DNA from 3 places in the Streptomyces sp. NPDC052020 genome. Region 3 is predicted to be linked to each of the others. Evidence: predicted binding sites of a transcription regulator. Region 3 holds the regulator's gene; each other region holds the start of a gene.
What was found. The regulator HrcA, encoded in region 3, represses chaperone genes, less so after heat shock. The targets are predictions, from matches to a motif close to TTNGCACTCNGNNNNNCNGAGTGCNAA.
Positions count from the first base shown of each region.

Region 1: a site for HrcA is predicted at 3,986-4,012, ahead of groL (chaperonin GroEL). Genes of this name have one in related genera too.
Region 2: a site for HrcA is predicted at 3,017-3,043, ahead of groES (co-chaperone GroES). Genes of this name have one in related genera too.

Region 1 covers NZ_JBFAWY010000006.1:90,168-97,219, forward strand. Annotated here, with positions in the region: gene AB0L74_RS07865 (glucosyl-3-phosphoglycerate synthase) at 184-1,155, opposite strand; SAM riboswitch class I at 1,402-1,543, shown strand; gene thrC (threonine synthase) at 1,562-2,842, shown strand; gene AB0L74_RS07875 (MoaD/ThiS family protein) at 2,904-3,179, shown strand; gene AB0L74_RS07880 (cold-shock protein) at 3,642-3,845, shown strand; gene groL (chaperonin GroEL) at 4,175-5,797, shown strand; gene AB0L74_RS07890 (NADH:flavin oxidoreductase) at 6,038-7,052, shown strand, end outside.
Region 2 covers NZ_JBFAWY010000012.1:126,011-133,062, reverse strand. Annotated here, with positions in the region: gene AB0L74_RS15345 (methyltransferase domain-containing protein) at 6-1,310, opposite strand; gene AB0L74_RS15340 (polysaccharide deacetylase family protein) at 1,356-2,231, shown strand; gene AB0L74_RS15335 (polysaccharide deacetylase family protein) at 2,228-2,962, shown strand; gene groES (co-chaperone GroES) at 3,190-3,498, shown strand; gene groL (chaperonin GroEL) at 3,619-5,247, shown strand; gene AB0L74_RS15320 (SDR family oxidoreductase) at 5,418-6,191, opposite strand; gene AB0L74_RS15315 (MOSC domain-containing protein) at 6,288-6,956, opposite strand; gene AB0L74_RS15310 (LysR family transcriptional regulator) at 7,038-7,052, shown strand, end outside.
Region 3 covers NZ_JBFAWY010000001.1:48,222-55,273, reverse strand. Annotated here, with positions in the region: gene AB0L74_RS00245 (S41 family peptidase) at 1-1,490, opposite strand, end outside; gene AB0L74_RS00240 (hypothetical protein) at 1,562-2,101, opposite strand; gene AB0L74_RS00235 (16S rRNA (uracil(1498)-N(3))-methyltransferase) at 2,223-2,972, opposite strand; gene AB0L74_RS00230 (nitronate monooxygenase) at 2,969-4,054, opposite strand; gene dnaJ (molecular chaperone DnaJ) at 4,285-5,421, opposite strand; gene hrcA (heat-inducible transcriptional repressor HrcA) at 5,422-6,438, opposite strand; gene AB0L74_RS00215 (MBL fold metallo-hydrolase) at 6,589-7,052, shown strand, end outside.

The sequences.
Region 1 (7,052 bases), on a different contig from region 3:
CAACCTAGCCCGGGTCCCGATCGCTCAAACGTGCCCACGCGGCGCCCCGGCGGCTTTTCACCGCGGTCACTCGTGTGCCGGGCGTGCGCGGCGCCACGGGAGAGTCCGCCGGCGGCGGGGCGCACGCCGGCGCCGGCCGGGCGGCGGCACCGGCCGGCGCGGGAGGCCGGGGGCCGTACCGGCTCACGCCACCCGCCGCCGCGCGTACTCCGCGACCTCCACCATCGGCGGCCTCTCCTCGGTGTCCACGGAGTACGTCCGCGGCTCGAAGCCGTCCTCGCCGCGTTCGAACTGGGTGAGGGACGGCCGGATCAGATGGCCGCGGGCCAGCCGGAGCTGGGCGGTGCGGTAGATGGCGGCGGCCATCCGGCCCAGCGCCTGCCCGTCCTGGTGGCGGTGCTTGCGCACGCCCACGTCGACCTGGGCGAGGGCGTTCAGGCCCACCAGGTGCAGGGCGTCGACGAGCATGCCGAGCTCCACGCCGTAGCCGACGGGGAAGGGGAGCTGCTCCAGCAGGGAGCGGCGGGCCGCGTACTCGCCGCCCAGCGGCTGGACGAACCCGGCCAGTTGCGGCCAGTGCATGTTGAGCAGCGGGCGGGCCATCAGCTCGGTGACCCGGCCGCCCTGCCCGGCCGCGGCCGTCCGGTCGGCGGACGCGCCGGAGACCGTGAGCGGACGGTCGTACATCGCCTTGACCAGGTGCACGTCCGGATCGGTGAGCAGCGGGCCCACGATGCCGGTGACGAAGTCCGAGGAGAACTCGCGCAGATCGGCGTCGACGAAGCAGACGATGTCGCCGCGCGTGGCCAGCAGCGAGCGCCACAGCACCTCGCCCTTGCCGGGCACGGCCGGGATGCGCGGGAGGATCTCGTCGCGGTGGACCACCCGCGCGCCCGCCGCGGCGGCCACCTCGGCCGTGCGGTCGGTGGAGCCCGAGTCGACCACGACGAGCTCGTCGACCAGGGGGGCCTGGAGGATCAGGTCGCGGCGGATGGCCGCGACGATGTCGCCCACGGTCGCCTCCTCGTCGAGCGCGGGGAGCACGACGCTGACCGACTGCCCCGTGGCGCGCTTGGCGGCGAGGACCTGGTGCAGCGGCCGGTCGGCCAGGGACCAGGAGCGTGCGCGCAGCCAGCGCTCGACTTCTTCCAGCACGGTCGGTGGCTCCTTCGCGTCTGCTAGGCGGTCCGGACCGTCCGGTCCGGCGGGGCCCGGTTCCGGCCCGGTTTTCCCGGTGATCCGGTCCGGTGCGTCTTTTCCGGTGGTCCGGTGTGATCCATCTCGCGGTTCGGACGACTATCTCAACTGTCCTGGCCGTCGGTTACAGTCTTGAACAACGCGGATGACCATCGCATGTCGGGGGTCGCACCCCTGCTCGCCCGCGTTCACACAACCGCATACAGCTCATCCAGAGGGGCAGAGGGACACGGCCCGTTGAAGCCCCGGCAACCCTCCAGTCGGTTCTCGTTCAGGAGCGAGGCTCCCGGCTAGGGAAGGTGCCAAATCCGTCTCGTGGCGAGGTGCGCCGCGAGGAAGATGAGGAGAAAGGGCCTCGCCTCACATGGCTGTGCAGACTGTCGCAAGCACCACCCCTTCCGTCGACCTCGGGCCTGCCGCGGCGCTTTCCTGCCGGGAGTGCGGCCACCGCGTCCCCCTCGGCCCGGTCTTCGCGTGCGAGGAGTGTTTCGGCCCCCTGGAGATCGCCTACGACTTCTCGGGCTACGACACCGAGGAACTGCGCCGGCGCATCGAGGCCGGTCCCGCGAACATCTGGCGCTACGCCCCCCTCCTGCCCGTCCCGGCCGACGTCGCCGGCAAGCCGAACCTCAACCCCGGCTGGACCAAGCTGGTCAAGGCCGACAACCTCGCCCATGAACTCGGCGTCACCGGCGGCCTGTACGTCAAGGACGACTCCGGCAACCCGACCCACTCCTTCAAGGACCGCGTCGTCGCGCAGGCCCTGGAGGCCGCCCGCGCCTTCGGCTTCACCACCCTGTCCTGCTCCTCCACCGGCAACCTGGCCGGCGCCGTCGGCGCCGCCGCCGCCCGCGCCGGCTTCCGCTCCTGCGTGTTCATCCCGCACGACCTGGAGCAGGGCAAGGTCGTCATGGCCGCCGTCTACGGCGGTGAGCTCGTCGGCATCGAGGGCAACTACGACGACGTGAACCGCTTCTGCTCCGAGCTGATCGGCGACCCGGCCGGCGAGGGCTGGGGCTTCGTCAACGTCAACCTGCGGCCCTACTACGCCGAAGGGTCCAAGACCCTGGCGTACGAGATCTGCGAGCAGCTCGGCTGGCGGCTGCCCGACCAGATCGTCGTCCCGATCGCCTCCGGCTCCCAGCTCACGAAGATCGACAAGGGCCTTCAGGAGCTCATCAGGCTCGGCCTGGTCGAGGACCGGCCGTACACGATCTTCGGCGCGCAGGCCGAGGGCTGCTCGCCGGTGTCCACCGCCTTCAAGGCGGGGCACGACGTGGTCCGGCCGCAGAAGCCGAACACCATCGCCAAGTCCCTCGCCATCGGCAACCCGGCCGACGGCCCCTACGTCCTCGACATCGCGCGCCGCACCGGCGGTGCCGTGGAGGACGTGACGGACGAGCAGGTCGTGGACGCGATCAAGCTGCTCGCCCGGACCGAGGGCATCTTCGCGGAGACGGCCGGCGGCGTGACGGTGGGCGTCACCCGCAAGCTGATCGAGAACGGCCTCCTGGACCCGGCGAAGACGACCGTCGTCCTCAACACCGGCGACGGCCTGAAGACCCTCGACGCGGTGGCCGGCACCGGCCTGACCGCGACGATCCGGCCCACCCTCGACTCCTTCCGCGAGGCCGGCCTCGCCTGACCCGGGCCCCAGGACCTCGGTCCGCGCCCCCCGTACGTCATCCCGACCGGAGGATTCCCCCGTGAGCGTCACCGTCCGCATCCCCACCATCCTGCGCACCTACACCGGCGGCCAGGCCGAGGTGACCGCCGAGGGCGCGACCCTCGCCGAGGTCATCGCCGACCTGGAGAAGAACCACACCGGCATCGCCGCCCGCGTCCTGGACGACCAGGGCAAGCTGCGCCGCTTCGTCAACGTCTACGTCAACGACGACGACGTCCGCTTCGAGCAGGGCCTGGAGACGGCCACCCCCGACGGGGCCGGCGTGTCCATCATCCCGGCGGTCGCCGGCGGCTGACCGGAACCCGCCGCCGCCTCCGGTGACGGCGGCGTTCCCGGGTTCCCCGCCTTGCCCCCTCCGCAAGAGAAATCGCCTCCTCCGCAAGAGAAGCGGAGGGGGCAATTCCGTGTGGTTGAGCGCGGTACAGTTGGGGAACACGTTGCCGATCACCCGATCGGAAACCCGTGAATTCCTGCCGCTCGCCCGACAAGATGTAGCCAAAGTGTGCGCGTCTTTTGTGGCTTTCACTCCCTTTGTGGAGCCCGACTTGCCCGGCATTCCACCGAATTCTCACCACATTCCGGACCGCGCGCGTCCAGATTTCTCGTCCGATTGACCTGTTGCAGACGGCAGTTGGACAGATACATTCGGCCGCGGTCGACGCGTTCCGGCGCACGCCCCCAGTCGTTGGGGGGTGAGGTCTGACCCGGGTCCGCGAAGTGTGGATCTGTGCAAGGGCCAGTAATAGGGGAGTTAGGCATGGCTCAGGGCACCGTCAAGTGGTTCAACGCGGAGAAGGGGTACGGCTTCATCGCGGTCGACGGTGGTGCGGATGTTTTCGTCCACTACAGCGCGATCCAGATGGACGGCTACCGCACCCTGGAAGAGGGCCAGCGGGTCGAGTTCGAGATCTCGCAGGGCCAGAAGGGCCCGCAGGCCGACATGGTCCGCGTCACTGCCTGAACGCGCGACCGACCGCTAGCGAAACGGTCTTCTCGGGAGGGCTCGCACCCGGCACGGGTGCGAGCCCTCCGTCGTGTCCGGAACCCGGCGCGCGCTCCGCGCGCGTGCGGCCGCGCGCCCCGCCCGAACCCCGAGAGGCGCTTGCACTCGGCATGCCCGAGTGCTAATCATTGCGTTAGCACTCTGAAGGTGAGAGTGACAGCGAAGGACCGGGTCGGTGAGGCCCGCGGGCCGGGTGGGGCAAGGAACCACGAGGCCGGCGAGCCGTCCGTCGCGGGCGCGGGCGCGGTCCGGAGGAATCACCCCCAGTCCTGGAGGGACCACTTCACATGGCCAAGATCATCGCGTTCGACGAGGAGGCGCGGCGCGGCCTCGAGCGCGGCATGAACCAGCTCGCGGACGCCGTCAAGGTGACCCTCGGCCCCAAGGGCCGCAACGTCGTCCTCGAGAAGAAGTGGGGCGCCCCCACGATCACCAACGACGGTGTCTCCATCGCCAAGGAGATCGAGCTCGAGGACCCGTACGAGAAGATCGGCGCCGAGCTGGTCAAGGAAGTCGCCAAGAAGACGGACGACGTCGCCGGTGACGGTACGACCACCGCGACCGTTCTCGCCCAGGCGCTGGTCCGCGAGGGCCTGCGCAACGTCGCCGCCGGCGCCAACCCGATGGCTCTGAAGCGCGGTATCGAGAAGGCCGTCGAGGCCGTCTCCGCCGCCCTGCTGGAGCAGGCGAAGGATGTCGAGACCAAGGAGCAGATCGCCTCCACGGCCTCCATCTCCGCCGCCGACACCCAGATCGGCGAGCTCATCGCCGAGGCCATGGACAAGGTCGGCAAGGAAGGCGTCATCACCGTCGAGGAGTCCCAGACCTTCGGTCTGGAGCTGGAGCTCACCGAGGGTATGCGCTTCGACAAGGGCTACATCTCGGCGTACTTCGCCACCGACATGGAGCGTATGGAGGCCGTCCTCGACGACCCGTACATCCTGATCGCGAACTCCAAGATCTCCTCCGTCAAGGACCTGCTCCCGCTCCTGGAGAAGGTCATGCAGTCGGGCAAGCCGCTGCTGATCATCGCCGAGGACGTCGAGGGCGAGGCCCTGTCGACCCTGGTCGTCAACAAGATCCGCGGCACCTTCAAGTCCGTCGCCGTCAAGGCCCCGGGCTTCGGCGACCGCCGCAAGGCCATGCTCGGCGACATCGCCATCCTCACGGGCGGCGAGGTCATCTCCGAGGAGGTCGGCCTCAAGCTGGAGAACGCCACCCTCGACCTGCTGGGCAAGGCCCGCAAGGTGGTCATCACCAAGGACGAGACCACCATCGTCGACGGTGCCGGCTCCGCCGACCAGGTCCAGGGCCGCGTGAACCAGATCCGCGCCGAGATCGAGAACAGCGACTCCGACTACGACCGCGAGAAGCTCCAGGAGCGCCTGGCCAAGCTCGCGGGCGGCGTGGCCGTCATCAAGGCCGGTGCCGCCACCGAGGTCGAGCTCAAGGAGCGCAAGCACCGCATCGAGGACGCCGTCCGCAACGCGAAGGCGGCCGTCGAGGAGGGCATCGTCGCCGGTGGTGGCGTGGCCCTGCTCCAGGCCTCGCAGGTCTTCGAGAAGCTGGAGCTGGAGGGTGACGAGGCGACCGGCGCCCAGGCCGTGAAGCTCGCGCTGGAGGCCCCGCTGAAGCAGATCGCCGTCAACGCCGGCCTCGAGGGCGGTGTCGTGGTGGAGAAGGTGCGCAACCTGACCCCGGGCCACGGCCTGAACGCCGCGACCGGCGAGTACGTCGACCTGGTCAAGGAAGGCATCATCGACCCGGCGAAGGTGACCCGTTCCGCGCTGCAGAACGCCGCCTCCATCGCCGCGCTGTTCCTCACCACCGAGGCCGTCATCGCCGACAAGCCGGAGAAGGCCGCTGCCCCGGCCGGCGGCGGCATGCCGGGCGGTGACATGGACTTCTGATCGACCGGTTCCGGTTGATCGACCGTCCTTTCCGAGGGCGGCACTCCCTGGAGACAGGGGGTGCCGCCCTCGGGCGCGTCCGGGCCCCGGCCGCCCCCGGGCGGCCGGGCGGCCGGGGTGTCGGGGATCACAGCGGTGCGGGTGGCGCGGACGGAATCCGTCCGGGCGGCGGCCGGTTGACGGGGGAGTGCGTTCCATGCACGCGCACATACCGTCCAGTACCGCTTCGAGGAGCCCCACGTGACCGTCACCGCCTCCGAGGCCGCCTCCCGCGCGGCCGACCTCCTCTCCCGTCCGGCCGTGATCAACGGGCTGACCGTCCCGAACCGCATCGCGATGGCGCCGATGACCCGCCAGTTCTCCCCGGACGGCATCCCCGGCGAGGACGTCGTGTCGTACTACGGGCGCCGCGCCGCCGCCGGTGTCGGACTGATCGTCACCGAGGGCACCTACGTCGGCCATCCCTCCGCCGGGCAGAGCGACCGGGTGCCGCGCTTCCACGGCGAGGAGCAGCTCGCCGGCTGGGCGAAGGTCGCCGAGGCCGTGCACGCGGCGGGCGGCACGATCGTGCCGCAGCTCTGGCACATCGGCATGGTCCGCAAGCAGGGCGAGCCGCCCTTCCCCGAGGCCCCGGCCGTCGGCCCCTCCGGGCTGCGGATCGGCGAGAGCGAGCCCACCGGCAAGGCGATGACCCGGCAGGACCTGGACGACGTCATCGGCGCGTTCGCCGAGGCCGCGGCCGCCGCCGAGCGGATCGGCTTCGACGGTGTGGAGCTCCACGGCGCCCACGGCTATCTGATCGACCAGTTCCTGTGGGCGGGCACCAACCGCCGCACCGACGCCTACGGCGGCGACCCGGTCGCCCGCGCCAAGTTCGCGGCGGAGCTCGTGGCCGCCGTCCGCGAGGCGGTCTCCGCCGACTTCCCGGTGATCTTCCGCTACTCGCAGTGGAAGCAGGACGCCTACGACGCCCGCCTCGCCGAGACCCCCGAGGAGCTGGAGGCCATCCTCACCCCGCTCGCCGCGGCCGGTGTGGACGCCTTCCACGCCTCCACCCGCCGCTACTGGGTCCCGGAGTTCGACGGCTCCGGCCTGAACCTCGCGGGCTGGACCAGGAAGCTCACCGGCAAGCCCGCCATCACGGTCGGCTCGGTCGGCCTGAACGGCGACTTCATCGAGGCGTTCCAGGGCCGGGGCGCCGAACTCGGCGGCCTCGACGACCTGCTGGACCGCCTGGAGCGTGACGAGTTCGACC
Region 2 (7,052 bases), on a different contig from region 3:
GGCTTTCAGGGCGTGCCGGACGGGGCCGGGCGCACCGGATGGCCGACGAGCATCGCCGGGGCCCCCGCCACCCGGGTCAGGAACACCGTCGCCGCGTTCGGTCCCTGCGGCCTGACCTTCCGCCGCAGCTCCTCCGGCTCGACCGCCGACCCCCGCTTCTTCACGGTCAGCGTCCCGACCCCCCGCTCCCGCAGCAGCGCCTTCAGCCTCTTGACGTTGAAGGGGAGGTGGTCGGTGATCTCGTACGCGGTGGCGTACGGCGTGGGCAGCAGGTCGTCGGCCGTGACGTAGGCGATGGTCGCGTCGAGCAGCCCGCCGCCGACCCGCTCGGCGACCTCGGCGACCAGATGGGCGCGGATGACCGCTCCGTCGGGCTCGTACAGGTACCGCCCGACGGGCCGCACCGCCGGGTCGGGCAGGCGCCGGGACAGCAGGGTGCGCGGCCCCGGCAGCAGCGTGGCCCGCACGGCTCCGGGCTCGGTGCCGAACCAGAGCACCGCCTCCTTCACGTCCCCGCCGTCGGAGACCCACTCGGCCTCGGCGCCGGCGGGCACGGCCTCGTGGGGGATGCCGGGCGCGACCTTCAGCGCGGCGGCGCGGGATGCCCCGCGGGCGGCCTCCACGGCCCAGGACAGGGGCGGCGAGTAGCTCTCCGGGTCGAAGACGCGGCCCCGTCCGCCGCGCCGCGCCGGGTCGACGAAGACGGCGTCGTACCCGGCCGTGTCCACCTCCGTGACGTCCGCCTCGCGGACCTCGATGAGCCCGGCGAGGCCGAGCGCGTCGGCGTTGGCGCGCGCCACCGCCGCCGTCAGCGGGTCCCGGTCCACGGCCAGCACCCGGATCCCGGCCCGGGCCAGCGCGATCGCGTCACCGCCGATCCCGCAGCACAGGTCGGCCACCGAGGTCACCCCCAGCGCCCTCATCCGCTCCGCCCGGTACGCCGCCACCGTCGCCCGGGTCGACTGCTCGACCCCGTTCGGGGTGAAGAACATCCGCCCGGCGTCCACGGCCCCGAACTTCGCCACCGCCCGCTGCCGCAGCCGCGCCTGCCCGAGCGCCGCCGACACCAGCGCGGCGGGGTGGTCGCGCCGCAGCCGGGTGGCGACCGCCAGCTCCCGGGCGGGATCGGTGCCGCGCACCTCGTCGAGGAGGGCGCGGCCCTCGGGGGTGAGCAGGGGCAGGAGGGCGTCGAGGTCGTTCACCGGCTCATTGTCGGCCAGTCGGTGGATGGTCCGCCGCGGGCCGAGGTGTCGGGCCGGGTTCCGGGGCGGCGGCTGCGAGGATCCGGCACCATGCGAGCAGTCGGACAAAATGACAAAACCGGGGTGATCTCGAAGGTGTCGCCGGGGACGCGGATCCGCGGCGGCCTCGCCGTGCTCGCCGTCGCCTCCCTGGCCGCGGGCTGCGCGCACGACGCCTCCGGGGTGCGGCCCGCCGCCGGCCAGCAGCCGCTCCAGGCGCCCCCGGCCCGCGCGCTCGACGCCTACGCCGCCAAGCTGGGCGCGGCGCACGCCGCCCGGGCCGCCGCCGCCCGGCGCTGGGGCCTGAAGCGGGTGCCGCTGACCGCCCCGCCGCCGCCCGCGCGCAAACCGGTGATCACCACGCGCCCCGGCTTCGAGGTCGACGGCCACGAGGAGCAGGGTCTGCCGCCGGTCTTCACCACCGTCCCCACCGAGGACCGGATCGTCTTCCTCACCATCGACGACGGCGCCGAGAAGGACCCGGCGTTCCTGCGGATGATGAGCGAGCTGAAGGTGCCGTACACCGCCTTCCTCAGCGACTACCTGGTCAAGGAGGACTACGGCTACTTCAAGCGGATGCAGGACCGGGGCGTCACCCTCAACAACCACACACTGCACCACCCGTACCTGCCCGCCCTGTCCTACGGCCGCCAGGAGGAGGAGATCTGCGGCATGCAGCGGGTGATCGGCGAGCGGTACGGCAAGCGCCCCACCGTCTTCCGCCCGCCGTACGGCAACTACGACGGGAACACCCTGCGCGCCGCCAAGAACTGCGGCATCGAGCACGTGCCCCTGTGGAGCGAGGAGGTCTTCGCCGACCACTGGGAGTACCGCGAGTGGGACCGCTCGCTGCACCCCGGCGACATCGTCCTCAGCCACTTCCGCGGCCGGGACGACTGGAACGGCACGATGCGCGACATGGTCCGCCGGTTCCTGGACAAGGTCACCGCCGACGGATACGCGGTGGCCCGGCTGGAGGACTACCTGTGAGGCGGCGGCGGACCCGGCCGGCCGGGGCCGCCCTGACCGCCGCCCTGACCGCCGCCCTGATCGCCGGCTGCGCCGCCGGCGGCTCCGCCCCGCTCGCCCAGCGGCCGGGCGGCAAGGGGACGCGCGAGAGCGGCCAGGGGCACCCGCTGCCGGCCGTCGTCGACCACGTCCGCACCCGGGACCCGGTCGTCTTCCTCACCTACGACGACGGCGCCGAACGCGACCCGCGGTTCCTCGCACTGGTCCGCGCCCGGCGGCTGCCGGTCACCATGTTCCTCACCGACAGCGTCGCCGGGCCCGGCTACGGGCACTTCGCGCGGCTGCGCGCGGTCGGCGCGAGCCTGCAGAACCACACCCTGGACCATCCGTCCCTGCGCGGCCTGCCCTACGCCGGACAGCGCGCCGAGATCTGCGGCCAGCAGCACAAGCTGAAGGCCCGCTTCGGCGTCCGCCCGCGGCTGCTTCGCCCGCCCTACGGCACGTACGACGCCACGACCCTGCGCGCCGCCGCCGACTGCGGCCTCGCGGCGGTCGTCCTGTGGCGGGCGGCGGCCGACGGCGAGGGCCGTCTGACGTACACCCGCGGCGCCCGCCGGCTCCACCCCGGCGACATCGTCGCCGTGGACCCGGACCGCCCGACGGGCCGCCCGCTGAGCGAGCGCACCGAGCGGGTGCTGCGGGAGATCGAGCGGCGGGGGCTGCGGGTGGGGCGGCTGGAGGACTACCTCTGACCCGTCGCGCGGCCGGGCGAGCGCCCCCGCTCGCACCCGACGCGCCGTCCGCAATTGGCACTCCGCTTGACCGAGTGCTAACGACGGTCATAGTCTCGGCTCTGGCACTCCCCCCTGGAGAGTGCCAACTACGCGACGGGCAGGTCCGGCACCCGCGACGACGGATCGACCTGGTCGCCACCTCAGACAGTTAACCCCGTGAGATCTCCGAAGGGGGAGGTCGGATCGTGACGACCGCCAGCTCCAAGGTTGCCATCAAGCCGCTCGAGGACCGCATCGTGGTCCAGCCGCTGGACGCCGAGCAGACCACGGCCTCGGGCCTGGTCATTCCGGACACCGCCAAGGAGAAGCCCCAGGAGGGCGTCGTCCTGGCCGTGGGCCCGGGCCGCATCGAGGACGGCAAGCGCGTCGAGCTTGACGTCAAGGTCGGTGACGTCGTGCTCTACAGCAAGTACGGCGGCACCGAGGTGAAGTACAACAACGAGGAGTACCTCGTTCTCTCGGCCCGCGACGTGCTCGCGATCGTCGAGAAGTAAGTCGACCTCACCTCGACTTCTGCTCAACAGCTGCGCCCTGGCCCCCGCGACCGATAACGAAGCCGGGCGCCGGGGCGCAGTCGCTTTTCATCCCAGATTTCCGAGAGGGCTCCCGCTGCCATGGCGAAGATCCTGAAGTTCGACGAGGACGCCCGTCGCGCCCTCGAGCGCGGCGTCAACAAGCTTGCCGACACGGTGAAGGTGACGATCGGCCCCAAGGGCCGCAACGTCGTCATCGACAAGAAGTTCGGCGCCCCCACCATCACCAACGACGGTGTCACGATCGCCCGCGAGGTCGAGATCGAGGACCCGTACGAGAACCTCGGCGCCCAGCTGGTGAAGGAGGTGGCGACCAAGACCAACGACATCGCTGGTGACGGCACCACCACCGCCACCGTCCTGGCCCAGGCGCTGGTCCGCGAGGGCCTGAAGAACGTCGCCGCCGGTGCCTCCCCGGCCGCCCTGAAGAAGGGCATCGACGCGGCCGTCGCCGCCGTCTCCGAGGACCTCCTCGCCACGGCCCGCCCGATCGACGAGAAGTCCGACATCGCCGCCGTCGCCGCGCTGTCCGCCCAGGACCAGCAGGTCGGCGAGCTCATCGCCGAGGCGATGGACAAGGTCGGCAAGGACGGTGTCATCACCGTCGAGGAGTCCAACACCTTCGGCCTGGAGCTGGACTTCACCGAGGGCATGGCCTTCGACAAGGGCTACCTGTCGCCGTACTTCGTGACGGACCAGGAGCGCATGGAGGCCGTCCTGGAGGACCCGTACATCCTCATCAACCAGGGCAAGATCTCCGCCATCGCGGACCTGCTGCCGCTGCTGGAGAAGGTCATCCAGGCCAACTCCTCCAAGCCGCTGCTGATCATCGCCGAGGACGTCGAGGGCGAGGCCCTGTCCACCCTCGTCGTGAACAAGATCCGCGGCACCTTCAACGCCGTCGCCGTCAAGGCCCCGGGCTTCGGCGACCGCCGCAAGGCGATGCTCCAGGACATGGCGGTCCTCACCGGCGCGACCGTCATCTCCGAGGAGGTCGGCCTCAAGCTCGACCAGGTCGGCCTGGACGTGCTCGGCTCCGCCCGCCGCGTCACCGTCACCAAGGACGACACCACGATCGTCGACGGTGCCGGCAAGTCCGAGGACGTGCAGGGCCGGGTCGCGCAGATCAAGGCCGAGATCGAGACCACCGACTCCGACTGGGACCGCGAGAAGCTCCAGGAGCGCCTCGCCAAGCTGGCCGGCGGCGTGTGCGTGATCAAGGTCGGCGCCGCCACCGAGGTGGAGCTGAAGGAGCGCAAGCACCGTCTGGAGGACGCCATCTCCGCGACCCGCGCCGCGGTCGAGGAGGGCATCGTCTCCGGTGGTGGCTCCGCCCTGGTCCACGCCTCCAAGGTCCTCGAGGGCAACCTCGACAAGACCGGCGACGAGGCCACCGGTGTCTCCGTCGTCGCGCGCGCCGTCGTCGAGCCGCTGCGCTGGATCGCGGAGAACGCCGGCCTGGAGGGCTACGTCATCGTCTCCAAGGTCAAGGAGCTGGAGAAGGGCAACGGCTACAACGCCGCCTCCGGCGAGTACGGCGACCTGATCAAGGCCGGCGTCATCGACCCGGTGAAGGTCACCCGCTCCGCCCTGGAGAACGCCGCCTCCATCGCCTCCCTGCTGCTGACGACTGAGACCCTGGTCGTCGAGAAGAAGGAAGAGGAAGAGGCCGCCGCGGGCCACGGCCACGGCCACGGCCACGCCCACTGAGCCACCGGCATCCGAGAAAGCCCCCGCCCCGCGCGACCCGCCGGGCCGGGGGCTTTCCCGCGTCCGCGCGCTGACCGGCGAGATCCCCGCCTCCGCCCCGCCGGGACGGCGGTTCACGGCGTTCTCGCCCTGCCGGGGCGGAAGTCCCCCGTCTCCGCCCCGTCACGAAGCTAGCGCGGCCCGTACTTCCGCCCCGTCTTCGACGTGATCCCGCCGAGCAGCCCGCGCGGCGCCAGCTTCGCCGCACCCATCAGCGCCTTGTAGCGCGGGTCCGGGATGGACACGGTCTTGCCCCGGGCGAGGTCCGCGAGCGCCGCCGCGACCAGCTTGTCCGCGTCCAGCCACAGCCAGCCGGGGATGTTGTCCGTGCCCATCCCGGCCCGCTGGTGGAACTCGGTGCGCACGAAGCCGGGGCACAGCGCCATCAGCCGTACGCCGCTGCCCGCCAGATCGCGCGCCGCGCCCTGGGTGAACTGCACGACCCACGCCTTGGACGCTCCGTAGGTGCCGCGCGGCACGAAGGCGGCGACGGAGGCGACGTTGACGACGCCGCCGCGTCCGCGCTCCCGCATCGCCTCCGTCGCCGCCGAGGTCAGCCGCAGCACCGCCTCGATGTGCACCTTCAGCATGCGCAGCTCGTCGGCCATGGGGACGTCGAGATAGCGGCCCTTGTTGCCGAAACCGGCGTTGTTGACCAGCAGGTCGACCGGGTTGCGGCGGTCGCGCAGCCGGGCGGCCACCGCCTCGATGCCGTCGTCGGTCGCCAGGTCGGCCGTCAGGACCTCCGCCTCGATGCCGTGCCGGTCGTGCAGCTCGGTCGCCTGCACCCGCAGCCGGCCGGTGTCGCGGGCCACCAGCACCAGGTCGTGCCCGTCGGCGGCCAGCCGCCGGGCGAACGCGGCGCCGATGCCTGCCGTCGATCCCGTAATCAATGCCGTTGTCATGACGCAAGATTAGTGACCCGGACCGTGCTCGTCCGTTTGGTCACAGGCCCTCCCGATCGATGAAGCGCGGGTGAAGGCACTCCCGGTGAGCGGCCGTCAGGCGCCGTACCGCTCCACGTACGCGCGGGCCGCCTCCCTCGCCTCCGGGTGCAGCGCGGTGCCCGCCGCGAGCAGCCGCGGCAGCAGCTCCCGCTCGGTGGTCAGCGCCCGGAACTGCAAGGCCACCGTGACCTCGTGGTCCGGCCGGTGCACGATCTCCACCGCGTCGCCCGCCCGGATCTCGCCGGGCTCCACCACCCGCAGATACGCGCCGGGCGCCCCCTTCCGCGTGAAGCGCCGCACCCACTGCTTCTCCCCCAGATGCTCCTGGAAGGTGCGGCAGGGAATCCGTCCGCAGGTGACCTCCAGCACCACCTCGGGCCCCACGCGCCAGCGCTCGCCGATCCGCGCCCCGGACACGTCCAGGCCGGCGGTGGTGAGGTTCTCGCCGAACGAGCCGTTCGGCAGCGGCCGGCCCAGCTCGCGCTCCCAGTCGTCCAGGTCCTCGCGGGCCATCGCGTACACCGCCTGGTCGTCGCCGCCATGGTGGCGGGTGTCGCACACCGCGTCCCCCGCCAGCCCGCTCCCGCCGGCCCCCTTCGGGCCCGGCGCCGCCACCCGCACCGGCCCGTCGGCCGGCCGCTTGTCGATCCCCGTCAGGCCCTCCGGCTGATCGGTGTACGGCACGGTCTTCGCGCGGCCGAGATTCACAGACAGAAGCTTCATGGCGGCACGGTAGGGGACCGCGAGCCAAAGCGTCGACGCAATATTCGCGGTCGTACCAAAGGACCCCTTATCCTCTGCTGTGTGATCGAAGCCCGT
Region 3 (7,052 bases):
GTGGACAGGAAGGCGAGGTGCTTGCCGTCCAGGGTGAACGCCGGGGCGTAGTCGCGGAACCGCAGCGGGGTCGCCTCGGTGACCGACAGGTCGGTGGTGTGGGCCAGTTTCAGCTGGCGCAGGGGGTCCGGCCCGGGGTGCGACCAGGCGAGCCAGGCCGAGTCGGGCGAGAAGGTGAGCCCGGAGGCGTCGCCGTGCTCGCTGCGGTCGACCTCGCGGACCTCGCCCGTCGCGCGTTCGACGAGCAGGACCCGACCGTCGTGGGAGGCGACGGCGGCGCGGCTGCCGTCCGGGGCCATCGCCAGCCCCAGGACCCGGCCGAGCCGCCCGGCGGCGATCCGGCGCGGGGTGGCGCCGGGCGCGAGCCCGGTGGCGGGCGCGAACTCCAGGGCGTCGTCGCCCTCGGCGTCCGTCACCCACACCACCCACTCCTCGCCGTCGGCGCGGAAGACGCGCGGCAGCCGGGCCCGGACGCCGGGCCGCACCGACAGCGCGCGGGCCGGGCCCGAGCGGTGGGTGACCCAGTGCACGCCGCCGCGTACGGCGACGGCGCTGCCCCGCGCGGTGTGGTCCGGGAAGGCGGACCCGAACCAGCGGGCGGCGTTGAGCTGGAACGGCTGGAGGTCGACGCGCGGGCCGCCGAGCCGGACGGCGAGCCGGCGCGGCTCGGCGCCGTCCAGGTCGTCCAGCACCCACAGTTCCCCGGCGCTGGAGTACACGACCCGGGTGCCGTCGGTGGCGGCGTGCCGGGCGTAGAAGCCGCCGAGGGGGGTGTGCCGCCGCAGACCGGAGCCGTCGGGCAGGGAGGAGTACAGCGCGCCGGTGCCCTCGTGGTCGGAGAGGAACGCCACCCTCTCCCCCACCCACAGCGGGTACTCGATGTTCCCGTCCAGCTCCTCGTGCAGCCGGACGAACTCCCCGGCGCCTTCCGCTCCCGGGCCTTCCTCTCCCGGGGAGGACCGGTCGATCCACAGCTTGCCCGCCGTGCCGCCCCGGTACCGCTTCCACCAGGCCGCCTCGCGGGTCATCACCGACGACAGCAGCACCGTGCCGTCCGGGCCGTGGGCGACGTCGCCGACGGGCCCGTAGGGCAGGGTCCGCGCGGGGCCTCCGTCGAGGGGGACGGCACGGGCCCAGGTGCGGCGCGCGCCGGCCTGTCCATGGGCGCTGATGGCGAGCACCCGGCCGTCCGGCGTCCAGCCCCGCACCTGGGTGCGCCAGTTCCCCCAGTACGTCAGGCGCCTGGCGGGTCCGCCGTCGACCGGGGCGACATGCACCTCGGGGGCGCCGTCGCGGGTGGAGGTCCAGGCGACGGTGGTGCCGTCGGGGGCGACGCGCGGGTGGGACACGGGCACGTTGTCGGCGCTCACCCGCCAGGCCCGGCCGCCGTCGAGCGGGGCCAGCCATACGTCGTCCTCGGCGGTGAAGGCCACCAGGTCGCCGTGCGGGTGCGGGTAACGGAGGTAGGCAGACGATGCGGACTGGGTCACCCGATCACCCTATGCAGCACGGGCCCCGCTGGACAGAGGGCGGGTTCGCCCGCCACCCGCCCTCACCGGCGTCACTTCCCCTCCACCGGCAGGCACTTGGGGTCGCCCTGGCACCACAGGGTCCTGGTGACCGTGACGGTGGGCCCCGGCCGCCCCGGGGCGGAGTCGGGCGCGGGCGGCGCGGGCGTCGCGTCGCAGTCGCCCAGCCCGTCGACGCGCAGCCACCGCTCGCCGCCCACCTCGGCGGTGAGGTCACCGCGGACGCAGGCCCCGTCGACCACGCGGGTCACCTCGCCGTCGACGGTGATGTCCCCGCCGTCGCTCGTCTCGCCCTCGCAGGCGACGGAGGCGACGGTCCTCCCCGGGGCCGAACGCGCCGACGCCGTACCGTCGTCGCCGTAGGAGGCGTCGCAGGTCAGCCAGCGCACATTCGCCTCGCGCCGGTCCAGTTCCCGCGTCACCGACTCGTCGGTCGTGTACGCCACCGACACGGAGCTCAGCCCGCCCGGATCGCAGGCGACGGCCCCGGCCACGGCGACGGCCGCGAACACGCCCGCGATCGCCGTCCGCCGTCCGCGCGGTCCCCGCCGGACCGGCCTCGACGCCCCCATGAAGGGCAGACTGCCACCGCCCCGCCCGGACGGTAGAGCGCATACGGCCACGCGCGCGCCGGTGCGGCCGCCCGCCGGGCCGCCCGGCCGGAGGTCCGCCGGAGGTCGGCCGGACGGTCCGTCAGCTCCAGCGGCCGGTGCGGGCCAGCAGCACCGCCGTGGCGGCCGTACCTGCGGTCGAGGTGCGCAGCACGCTGGGGCCGAGCCGGTAGGGCCGCGCGCCCGCCCGCGCGAACGCCTCCAGCTCCTCGGGGGAGACGCCGCCCTCGGGGCCGACGACCAGCACGATCTCGCCGGAGGCGGGGAGGTCGGCGGTGGCCAGGGGGAGCTCGCCGGACTCGTGGAGGACGGCGGCGAAGTCGGCCCCGGCCAGCAGCGCGGCGACCTGCTTGGTCGTGGCCGCGTCCGCGACCTCGGGGAAGCGGACCCGGCGGGACTGCTTGCCCGCCTCCCGGGCCGTCGCCCGCCACTTGGCCAGCGCCTTCAGCCCGCGCTCGCCCTTCCACTGGGTGACGCAGCGGGCCGCCGCCCAGGGCACGATCGCGTCCACGCCGACCTCGGTCATCGTCTCCACGGCGAGTTCGCCGCGGTCGCCCTTGGGCAGCGCCTGGACGACGGTGACGCGGGGCCGCCCGGGAGGTTCCTCGCGCACGCTCGCCAGCCCCGCCACGACGAGCCGGTCCTTGCCCTCGGCGGCCTTCACCACGCCCTCCGCCCAGCGTCCCCGCCCGTCGGTGAGGACGACGTCCTCACCGGGCCGCAGCCGCTTGACGGAGACGGCGTGCCGGCCCTCGGGGCCGTCCAGCACGTACTCCCCGCCCGGCAGGTCCGCCGGCCCGAGGGAGTCCACCACGAACACCGGCGCCGTCATCGGCCCGCACCTCCCGCCGGGCGACCCGGCAACGTCGTGACGGCGGTCGCGAGTTCGGCCGCCAGTACCTCCACCAGCCGCCCCGCGGGCAGCTCCCGGGCCATCCGGTGGCCCTGCCCCGCCCACAGCGCCATGCCCTGCGCGTCGCCCGCCCCGGCCGCCGCCGCCCGCAGCGGCGCGGTGAGGTGGTGGACGTCCGGGTAGGCGGCGGGGGCGTACCGGCCGTGCTCGCGCAGGAAGCGGTTGACCAGGCCGCGCGCCGGGCGCCCGGAGAACGCGCGGGTCAGCTCCGTACGGACGAACAGCGGGTCGGTCAGGGCCCGCTTGTGCAGGTCGTGCGCGCCGGACTCGTCGGTGGCGAGGAAGGCGGTGCCCAGCTGGGCGGCGCTCGCGCCCGCGGCGAGCACCGCGGCGATCTGCCCGCCGCGCATGAGGCCGCCGGCGGCGACGACCGGCAGGCTCACCGCCTCGCGCACCTGGGCGACCAGCGTCAGCAGCCCGGTGCCGGAGCCGTCCGCCTCCGGCACGTCCCGGTGGGTGCCCTGGTGGCCGCCGGCCTCCACGCCCTGCGCGATCACCGCGTCCGCCCCGGCCCGTTCCACGGCCCGGGCCTCGTCCGCGGTGGTCGCGGTGACCAGGGTGAGGGTGCCGGCGCGGCGCAGGGCGTCGAGGACCTCGCGGCCCGGGCAGCCGAAGTGGAAGGAGACCACCGGCACCGGGTTGTCCAGCAGCACCGCCAGCTTGGCGTCGTAGCCGTCGTCCCGGCCGCTGTCGGGGTCGCCGAGCTCGGTCTCGTACCAGGCGGCCTCGCCCGCGAGCTGGTGGGCGTAGACGCCGACGGCGGCGGGGTCGGCCGTCTCCGGCTGCGGCACGAACACGTTGACGCCGAAGGGCCGGTCCGTCAGCCCGCGGAGCTGCTTGATCTCCTGGTACATCCCGTCGGCCGTCTTGTACCCGGCGGCCAGGAACCCGAGCCCGCCCGCCTCGCTCACGGCGGCGGCGAGCCGCGGCACGGAGACACCGCCCGCCATGGGGGCCTGCACGATCGGCAGGGGGAACAGATCGGTCAGCGCGGAGGACATGACCGCATGGTGTCACGTCCCGGGCACCCGTCCGAATCCGCCCGCCCACCGGCATAAGCCGACGGCACGGGCTCTCGCGGGGCACCCGGCGGCGCCTCCGGAACGCGCCCTTCCGGCCGCGCGGACGCCGACCGCCGTCCGCCGGCCGGTTCCGGCCGCGCAGGCGCGAGGGGCGGTCTCCGGGGTCCGGGGCCGCCCCTCGCGCCTGCGCCTACGCCTACGCCTACGCCTCAGCGTCCGTTGAACGCGTCCTTCAGCCGCGAGAACAGCCCCTGCTGGCCGGGCTGGAACTGGCCCTGCGGCCGCTCCTCGCCGCGCAGCTTGGCCAGCTCGCGCAGCAGGCGCTCCTGCTCGGGGTCCAGCTTGGTCGGGGTCTGCACCTCGACGTGGACGATGAGGTCGCCGCGCCCGCCGCCGCGCAGATGCGTGACGCCCCGGCCGTGCAGCGGGATCGACTGGCCGGACTGGGTGCCCGGGCGGATGTCGACCTCCTCCCGGCCGTCGAGCGTCTCCAGCGGCACCTTGGTGCCGAGGGCCGCCGCCGTCATCGGGAGGGTGACCGTGCAGTGCAGGTCGTCACCGCGGCGCTGGAACGCCGGGTGGGGGAGCTCGTGGATCTCCACGTACAGGTCGCCGGCGGGACCGCCGCCGGGGCCGACCTCGCCCTCCCCGGCGAGCTGGATGCGGGTGCCGTTGTCGACACCGGCGGGGATCTTGACGGTGAGGGTCCGGCGGGAGCGGATCCGGCCGTCACCGGCGCACTCCGGGCACGGCGTCGGGACGACCGTGCCGAAGCCCTGGCACTGGGGGCAGGGACGCGACGTCATGACCTGGCCCAGGAAGGACCGGGTGACCTGGGAGACCTCACCGCGGCCGCGGCACATGTCACAGGTCTGGGCGGACGTGCCCGGCGCGGCGCCCTCACCGCTACAGGTGGCGCACACCACCGCGGTGTCGACCTGGATGTCCTTGGTCGTGCCGAAGGCCGCCTCGTCCAGCTCGACCTCGATGCGGATCATCGCGTCCTGGCCGCGGCGGGTGCGCGAGCGCGGCCCGCGCTGCGACGCCGTGCCGAAGAACGCGTCCATGATGTCCGAGAAGTTCCCGAAGCCGCCGGCCCCGAAGCCCCCCGCGCCGGCCCCGCCGGACTGCGAGAGCGGGTCGCCGCCGAGGTCGTAGACCTGCTTCTTCTGCGGGTCCGACAACACCTCGTAAGCGGCGTTGATCTCCTTGAACCGCTCCTGCGTCTTCGGATCGGGGTTGACGTCCGGGTGCAGCTCGCGAGCGAGCCGCCGGAACGCCTTCTTGATCTCTTCCTGCGACGCGTCGCGGCGCACGCCGAGTACGGCGTAGTAGTCCGTGGCCACCTACGACTCCGCCAGGATCTGTCCGACGTACCGTGCCACTGCGCGTACCGCTCCCATCGTTCCCGGGTAGTCCATGCGGGTCGGTCCGACCACGCCGAGCTTGGCGACAGCCTCGCCGCCCGAACCGTAGCCGACCGACACGACGGACGTGGAGTTGAGTCCTTCGTGGGCGTTCTCGTGACCGATACGGACGGTCACGCCCGGATCCTGCGCCTCGCCGAGCAGCTTCAGGAGGACGACCTGCTCCTCCAGCGCCTCCAGCACCGGCCGGATCGTGAGGGGGAAGTCGTGCGAGAAGCGGGTGAGATTGGCGGTACCGCCGATCATGAGCCGCTCCTCGTTCTCCTCGACGAGGGTCTCCAGCAGAGTGGAGAGCACCGTGGAGACCGTACCGCGGTCCTCGACCTCGAAGGCGTCGGGGAGGTCCTCCACCAGGCCCGGCACATCCGTGAACCGGCGGCCCGCGACCCGGCTGTTCAGCCGCGCGCGCAGATCCGCCAGGGACGTCTCGCCGAAGGGCGCCGGGCAGTCGACCACCCGCTGCTCGACCCGCCCGGTGTCCGTGATCAGCACGAGCATCACACGGGCCGGCGCGAGGGAGAGCAGCTCCACGTGCCGCACGGTCGAACGGGTCAGCGACGGGTACTGGACGACGGCGACCTGCCGGGTCAGCTGCGCGAGCAGCCGCACCGTGCGCGCCACCACGTCGTCGAGATCGACGGCGCCCTCGAGGAAGTTCTGGATCGCGCGCCGCTCGGGCGCGGTCATCGGCTTGACCCCGGCCAGCTTGTCCACGAACAGCCGGTAGCCCTTGTCGGTGGGGATTCGCCCCGCACTGGTGTGCGGCTGGGCGATGTACCCCTCGTCCTCCAGGGCCGCCATGTCATTGCGCACCGTGGCCGGGGAGACGCCGAGGTTGTGCCGCTCGGTGAGCGCCTTGGAGCCGACGGGCTCCTCGGTGCCGACATAGTCCTGGACGATGGCGCGCAGCACCTGAAGCCTGCGTTCACTGAGCATCGCGCACACCTCCAGAAGTCGTCCGCCGGGTCTCTTCCCTGTTTTCGCCTGGCACTCGGCGCGTGCGAGTGCCAACCTTCCCCGGCCCAGTGTACGGCGGTGAGGTACGTCCCCGGCAAGGCTGGTCCCGTGCCCGCTAGCGTCGCCGGTATGAGGGTGACTTGGGAAGAGCAGGGGTGGGAGAGGGTGGCGCCCGGGACCGGGCGGTGCCGGCTGCCGGTGTGGGACTGCACGGTGGGGCTCGTGACCGGCCGGGACGCGGCGTTGCTGATCGACGCCGGTTCGAGCCTCGGGGAGGGCGCGCGGCTGCGCGCGCGGGCGCGGCGGCTGGCCGGGCGCCGTGTGACGCATCTCGCGCTGACCCACCCGCACTTCGACCACGTCCTCGGCGCGGCGGCGTTCCCGGGCGCGGAGGTGTTCGGCGCGGCGGGGATCGGCGCGGCGCTCGCCCGCGGCCGGGAGGAGCTGCGCGCGGACGCGGTGGCCAACGGGCTGGACGCGCGGCGGGCGCGGAAGGCGGCGCGGGCGCTGGTCCCCGTGGGCCACGAGGTGCGCGGCGAGCACACCCTCGACCTGGGCGGCGGCCGGCGGGTGCTGCTGGCCGACGTGGGCCC